2 regions of the Aurantimonas litoralis genome follow, and region 2 is predicted to be linked to the other one. Evidence: predicted binding sites of a transcription regulator. Region 2 holds the regulator's gene; the other holds the start of a gene.
What was found. Region 2 encodes LexA, which represses DNA repair genes until DNA is damaged. Its sites were predicted from a motif close to TGTTCNNNNTGTGTTCNG; they were not measured.

Region 1: the regulator LexA is predicted to act here: its motif matches at 1,596-1,613, upstream of N7I30_RS02935 (glycosyl transferase family 2).

Annotation. Positions count from the first base shown of each region.
Region 1 covers NZ_JAPFBM010000001.1:611,133-614,540, reverse strand. Annotated here, with positions in the region: gene rnhB (ribonuclease HII) at 1-284, opposite strand, end outside; gene N7I30_RS02940 (PA0069 family radical SAM protein) at 380-1,537, opposite strand; gene N7I30_RS02935 (glycosyl transferase family 2) at 1,663-2,199, shown strand; gene moaB (molybdenum cofactor biosynthesis protein B) at 2,209-2,754, opposite strand; gene N7I30_RS02925 (4-(cytidine 5'-diphospho)-2-C-methyl-D-erythritol kinase) at 2,751-3,408, opposite strand, start outside.
Region 2 covers NZ_JAPFBM010000007.1:52,881-56,288, forward strand. Annotated here, with positions in the region: gene N7I30_RS14830 (ComEC/Rec2 family competence protein) at 1-1,220, shown strand, start outside; gene lexA (transcriptional repressor LexA) at 1,315-2,034, opposite strand; gene N7I30_RS14840 (molybdopterin molybdotransferase MoeA) at 2,078-3,319, opposite strand; gene moaC (cyclic pyranopterin monophosphate synthase MoaC) at 3,316-3,408, opposite strand, start outside.

The DNA of each region.
Region 1 (3,408 bases), on a different contig from region 2:
GCGAACAGCCGCTCGCGGTCCTCGGCGGTCAGCTTCTTGGAATCGTTCAGTCCGTCGGGAAAGTCGCGGGTGGGAAAGATCACCGCGGCGGTGACCACCGGCCCGGCCAAGGGCCCGCGCCCGGCCTCGTCGATGCCGGCGACGAAGCGCTTGCCGTCGGCCAGGAGCCCGGCCTCGCGCGAAAAGTCGGGCCCGGCCGCGACGGCGGGACGGCGCGCGGGTTTCTTTGCGCGAACGGGAGAATCGGAGGAACGGCGAGCCATGTTGCGGCGAGACTCGCGCATTCTCCGATTCTCCACAAGCCTCGCCGTGTTCGGGGTGGCAAACCGGCGAGACCATCCGGCCGAGGGGGAGGCCGGACGATGGGGTATCCCTGGCGTCAGAGCAGAGCGAGCTGGACGCCTGCGCCGCGCGGCGGGGTGAACAGATCGCAGCGCAACTGCGTGCGGCTCTCGTTCAGGCCGAGCCGGCGCGCCGCCATCTCGAAGCGCCGGCGGATCTGGAAGGCATAGGGCCCGGTGCCGCGCATCCGCTTGCCCCATTCGGCATCGTAATCCTTGCCGTCGCGCATCGATCGCAGCAGCGACAGGACATGCCGGTAGCGGTTCGGGTAGTGGCGCAGCAGCCAGTCCTTGAACAGCGGCGAGACTTCCAGCGGCATGCGCAGGAGGACGTAGCCGACCTCCCTCGCGCCGGCGGTCTGCGCCGCTTCCAGGAGCCGCTCGATCTCCGAATCGGTAAGGCCGGGAATGATCGGCGCGGTCATCACCATGGTCGGCACGCCGGCCTCGCTGAGCGCCTTGACAGCCTCCAGCCGCTTGGTCGGGGTCGCGGCACGCGGCTCCATCGCCCGCGCCAGCGTCCGGTCGAGGGTGGTCACCGACAGCGCCACCTTGGCCAGCCCCTTGGCGGCCATGCGCGACAGGATGTCGATGTCGCGCAGGACCAGCGCTGACTTGGTGACGATGCCGACCGGATGGTTGGCAGCCTCCAGCACCTCGAGGATCTCGCGCATGACCCGCCAGCTCTTCTCGATCGGCTGGTAGGGATCGGTATTGGTGCCGATGGCGATCGACTTCACCTGGTAGCCGGGCTTGGACAATTCGCGTTCCAGGAGTTCGGCGGCGTTCGGCTTGGCGAACAGCTTGGATTCGAAATCGAGGCCTGCGGACAGGCCCATATAGGCGTGGGACGGCCGGGCGAAGCAGTAGACGCAGCCATGCTCGCAGCCGCGATACGGATTGATCGAGCGGTCGAAGGAGATGTCCGGCGAGGTGTTGCGGCTGATGATGGTCTTGGGCTTTTCGACCTGCACGTCGGTCTTGAAGGCCGGCAACTCGTCCAGCGTGTTCCAGCCATCGTCGACGGCCTGCCGCTTGAACGGCTCGAAGCGCCCGCTCGGGTTGAGCCCGGCGCCCCGTCCGCGCCGCCGCTCGAAGCCGATGCGTAGCCCGGCCTCGCCGATGATGTGGTTCGCGATGTCGACGCCGTCCGGCGCGGAGAAGGCGGCCTGATCGGCCTTGGCGATGTCCTGCATGACGTTGCTCTCCCCATGTTCCGGCTGCGTTCTGTGACTGACGTCCTAAACCCGTTAAGAGAACAAGACAAGAACAAAAACGTTCCGATCTGGTCAGGGCCGATGGGCTCGGCTAGACGAAAGGGATGCTGAGCGTTTTCATCGACTGTGGACCCGAGGATCACTGGCTGGCGGCGACCCTCGCGCCGTTGATACCTGGCGCCGTTGAGGGGCTGGTGCGCGAGGTCGTGCTGGTCGATCGCGGCATGGGAGAAAATGCCCGCAAGGTCTCCGACCATGCCGGATGCCGGATCGTCGCGGCGGAGGATTTCCGCGACGCCATCGAGACGGCGCGCGGCGACTGGCTGCTCCTCCTGGAGCCGGGCGCGCGGCTTCTGCCCGGCTGGATGGAGGCCGTGGTCGAGCATGCCGACATGGTGGGCGCGGGACGAGCGAAGACGCAGGCGGCACGCTTCCGCCGGGCGCCGAACGACCAGCCCGGCTTCTTTGCGAGGCTGCGCCAGATCCGCACGGCGATGGCCGAAGGGTTCCTGGTCCAGAAGCGCCAGGCGATCGGCCTGTCGAAGCTCGCCTTCAGCCTCGAGGAGGTCGCCAAGGGCGTCGCGGTGACCCGGATGCGGGCCTTCATCCGACCGGCGGTACGGGGCCGGCCCGCGAGCTGACCGTGCGGCTCAGGCGGTCCGGCCGCCGCGGCGCAGATGCTCGTCCAGACGCGGCATGATCTCGACGAAATTGCAGGGCTTGTGGCGGTAGTCGAGCTGCGCCTTGAGAATATGATCCCAGGCATCGCGGCAGGCGCCGGGCGAGCCGGGCAGGGCGAAGACGAAGGTGGCATCGATGACGCCGCCCGTCGCCCGCGACTGGATCGTCGAGACGCCGATCTTGTCGTAGGAGATGCGGTGGAAGACCGCCGAGAAGCCGTCCATGCGCTTTTCGAACAGCGCCTCCAGCGCCTCGGGCGTCACGTCGCGGCCGGTGAAGCCGGTGCCGCCGGTGGTGATCACCACATCCACGTCGTCGCGCTTGCACCAGCCCTGGACGACCTCCTGGATCGCCGGCACGTCGTCGGTGACGATCTGCCGGTCGGCGACTGTGTGGCCGGCCTCGGTCAGCCGTTCCACCAGCAGCGAGCCGGAGCGGTCCTCGTCGAGGCTGCGGGTGTCGGAGACGGTGAGGATCGCGATGGACAGCGCGATGAAGGAGCGTTCGTCGCTCATGGGGCCTCCCTTGGCATGTCTGCGGGGGCGGCACGGTGCTCGGCACCGGACAGCCACCATTCGGGATGGGACGCGGCGATCCGGCCGCGGGCGCGGGCAAGCTCGGCGTCGTCCTCGAACAATCCGTAGACGGTCGCGCCCGAGCCGGACATGCGGGCGATCAGCGCGCCTTCGCCAGCCAGCGCATCGCGCACGGAGACGATCTGCGGTGCGAGCCCTTCCGCCGGTGCGGCGAGATCGTTGCGGGTGGCGTGAAGCCAGGCGACCAGTTCGGCGGCAGTCGCGAACCCCTTGGCCGGGACCGGCGGCAACGGCGCGTTGTCGCGCTGTTCGAGCGCGGCAAAGACCGCGGGCGTCGAGACCGGCACGCCCGGATTGACCAGCAGCATGTGCAGGGCCGGCAGATGCGCGAGGGGCTGAATCTCCTCGCCGATGCCGGAGACGCGCGCGGCACGGCCCGCAACGCACATGGGAACGTCCGCGCCGAGCGTGGTGGCTTCAGCGAGCAGGGCGTCGCGGACGGCGGGCACCGCGTCGCCGATCATCCGCAGGAGCGCCGCCGCATCGGCCGAGCCGCCGCCGATCCCGGCCGCCACGGGCAGGCGCTTGTCCAGCGTGACGGACAGGGGCGGCAGCCGCAGGCCGGCATCGGCC
Region 2 (3,408 bases):
TGATCGACCGCCCCGCCTTGACGCTTCGCAACGTCGCGATCGCCGCCATCGTCGTCATCCTCGTCGCGCCGCATGCCGTGATGACCGCCAGCTTCCAGATGAGCTTCGCGGCGACCGTGGCACTGATCGGCGGCTATGCTTCCCTCTCGCAATGGCGCGCGGGGCGCGAACGCGGCCGCGAGACGCATAGGGGCGTCGGCGGCAAGATCCTCGTCGCGCTCTCCGCGATCATGGTCACGTCGCTTCTCGCGGGATCGGCGACCGCGCCTTATGCCGCCTATCATTTCCACCGGATGGCGGCCTTCGGCTTCGTCGCCAATCTCCTGACCATGCCGCTGTTCACGCTGTGGATCATGCCGCTGGCGCTGGTGGGAACGCTGCTGATTCCGTTCGGGCTCGATTCCTGGCCATTCCAGGCGATGGGAGCCGGCCTCTGGCTCGTCCTCGAGATCGCGCGCAATGTCTATGCCTGGCTGCCCGACCAGGCGATCGGACGCGTGACCGCCTTGGGGCTTCTGCTGCTGACGGCGGCAATCCTCACCGCATCCTGTCTCGCAAGCCGGTTGCGCTGGCTTGGCCTCCCGCTGGCACTGGCCGGATTCATTGCTGCGCCCGACAGGACAGCCCCGCCCGAGCTCCTGATCTTTGAGGACGGCAAGGAGGTCGCGACCCTCGCGGCGGACGGCCAGCTTGCCTTCCTGCGCGCAAGGCCCAGCGGCTTCATCGCGGAACAATGGGAGCGGGCCTTCGAGGCACGGGCGCCGCGGGGCGAGGACACCGAGCGAATCCGTGCGACGCTTCCCGCGGAGTGCGCGGCCAAATATTGCCGCTTCACCACGCGCGGCGGCCTGCGTGTGGTCTGGACGGAGGATTATGCCCGCACGGGCAATGCCTGCGACGAGGCGGATGTCGCCATCGTCTCGCGGGCGATCCGGCTTGCCGAATGCCGGTCCGGCGCCGTCCTGGTGACGCTGCGCACGCTGCGACGCACGGGCTCGCTGGCGATCGGCCGGGAGGCGGCGACGGGCCGGCCCCGCATCGTGCAGGCGATCAGCGATCCGCCCGAACGCTGGAACGTCCACCGGCTTGCGCCCTGGCCGGAATATTGGCGCAAGCCCGCCGCGCCGGACTCGCCGGTGACTGTCACGCAGCCGGCGTCGGCGACCGTCAGCAATAGAGGCCCGGCCGGTTCAGGCCGAACCGCGACGGCTGCGCCCTGAACGAGGACGGGCCGGTTTCGGGCCTCAACTCTTCGGGCGCGAGTCGCGAGGGCTTATCATCCGTTCTGCGCCGACCGTGTCCCGTTCGAAGCGGTCAGTAGCGGCGGATCAGGCCGATCAGCTTGCCCTGGACCTTGACCCGGTCCGAGCCAAAGATCCGGGTTTCATAGGCCGGATTTGCCGCCTCCAGCGCAATCGTGTCGCCGCGACGGCGGAAACGCTTGAGCGTCGCTTCCTCGTCGTCGACGAGGGCGACGACGATCTCGCCCGGAGTCGCCGTGTCGCCCCGGCGGATGACCACCGTGTCGCCGTCGAGAATGCCGGCCTCGATCATCGAATCGCCCTTCACTTCGAGGGCGTAATGTTCGCCGCTGCCCAGCATGTCCGGCGGAACGACGATGGAATGGGTGTTGTGCTGGATGGCCGAGATCGGCACGCCGGCGGCGATGCGTCCCATGACCGGGATGGCCGTCGAGGCAGACGCCTTGGCCGGCGCCGGCTGCACCGCGGGTGCGGGCCGGGCCGTGTCGCGGCTGCCTTCGATGACGCTCGGCTTGAATCCGGTGCGCCCGACGGGGGCCGGGCGGTTGCCCTGAATCGACTCGGGCAGTTTCAGGATTTCCAGCGCACGGGCCCGGTTGGGCAGGCGGCGGATGAAGCCCCGTTCCTCGAGCGCGGTGATCAGGCGGTGAATGCCGGACTTGGACCGCAGGTCCAGCGCGTCCTTCATTTCATCGAAGGACGGGGGCACACCAGTCTCGCGCACCCGATCGTTCACGAAGACCAGAAGATCGTGCTGCTTGCGCGTCAGCATCCGGGCGACTCCTCAAAACAAAACCTGAACAAAGCTATCTGTTCTAGTTGTGTTCCGCAAGTGGCTCCAGCGCCGTCAGGGGGACGTAATCGCAGGGATCGCCTGCTTCGGCCGGTGCGGCGCGGACCGGCCGGACGAGCAGCGCATCGGCCGCGGCATAGATCGACAGCAGCGAGGAATCCTGCCGCGACAACGGCACGATGCGGGGCGGGCCGGCGCCGTCCGGTTCGATCCGGGCGCGCACGAAATCCGTGCGGTCGCCATTGTCCGGCATCGGCGCGGCGAGAACGCCCCGGCGGTAGAGCGGACGCGCGGGCCGGCCCGCGAGGCGCCGGACCAGCGGCGCCAGGAACAGGGTCGCGGCGACCATGGAGGACGCGGGGTTGCCGGGCAGGCCGACGACCCGCATGTCGCCCAGCCTGCCGGCCATCAGCGGCTTGCCGGGGCGCATCGCCACCTTCCAGAAGTCGAGGGAGACGCCATGGGCGGCGAACACCTTGCCGACGAGATCGTGGTCGCCGACCGATGCGCCGCCGATGGTGACGAAGATGTCGGCGCCGTCCGCGATCGCCTGCGTCAGCTGGGCATCGATGGCCGCTTCCCGGTCGGGCGCGATGCCGCAATTCAGTGGCAGGCCGCCGGCCTCGCGCACCAGTGCGGCGACGCCGAAGGTGTTGGAGGCGACGATCTGCGACGGGCCGATGGTCTCGCCGGGCAGGACGAGTTCGTCGCCGGTCGCCAGGATCGCAACACGGGGACGGCTGCGTACCGGGATCGCCGGATGGCCGCCGCTGGCGGCCAGCGCGATGGCGCCCGGGGTCAGCACCGTGCCGGCGGTCAGAAGCGGCGTGCCGGCTGCGAAGTCGATTCCCGCTGGGCGGATGTGCTGGCCGACGACGACCGGCGCCGTCGCCGTGACGGTGCCGTCCCGCCGGTCGGCGTTCTCCTGGATCAGGATGGCGTCTGCGCCGGCCGGGACCGGCGCTCCGGTGGAGATGCGGATGGTCTCGCCTGGCTGCAGCGTGCCGTCATAGGCATGGCCGGCGGCCGATTCGCCGACGAGCCGCAGGGAGGGGAAGGGCGCTTTGTCGCCAAGGTCGGCGGCGCGGACCGCGTAGCCGTCCATGGCGGAGGCGTCGAAGGCCGGCTGGGTGCGCAGCGAGGCAAGGTCCGCCGCCAGAATGCGGCCCGACGCGTCGCGCAGAGGGAGCGTCTCGGTGCGGACGAGGGGGCGGGCGTCCTCAACGAGGAGACGGTAGGCCTCCTCGACGGGTATGAGACTCACGACGCGGCGTCCGCCGACCAGTCGCCGGAGCGGCCGCCGGATTTTGCCAGGAGGCGGATGCCGCTGATGGTCATGGAGCGGTCGACCGC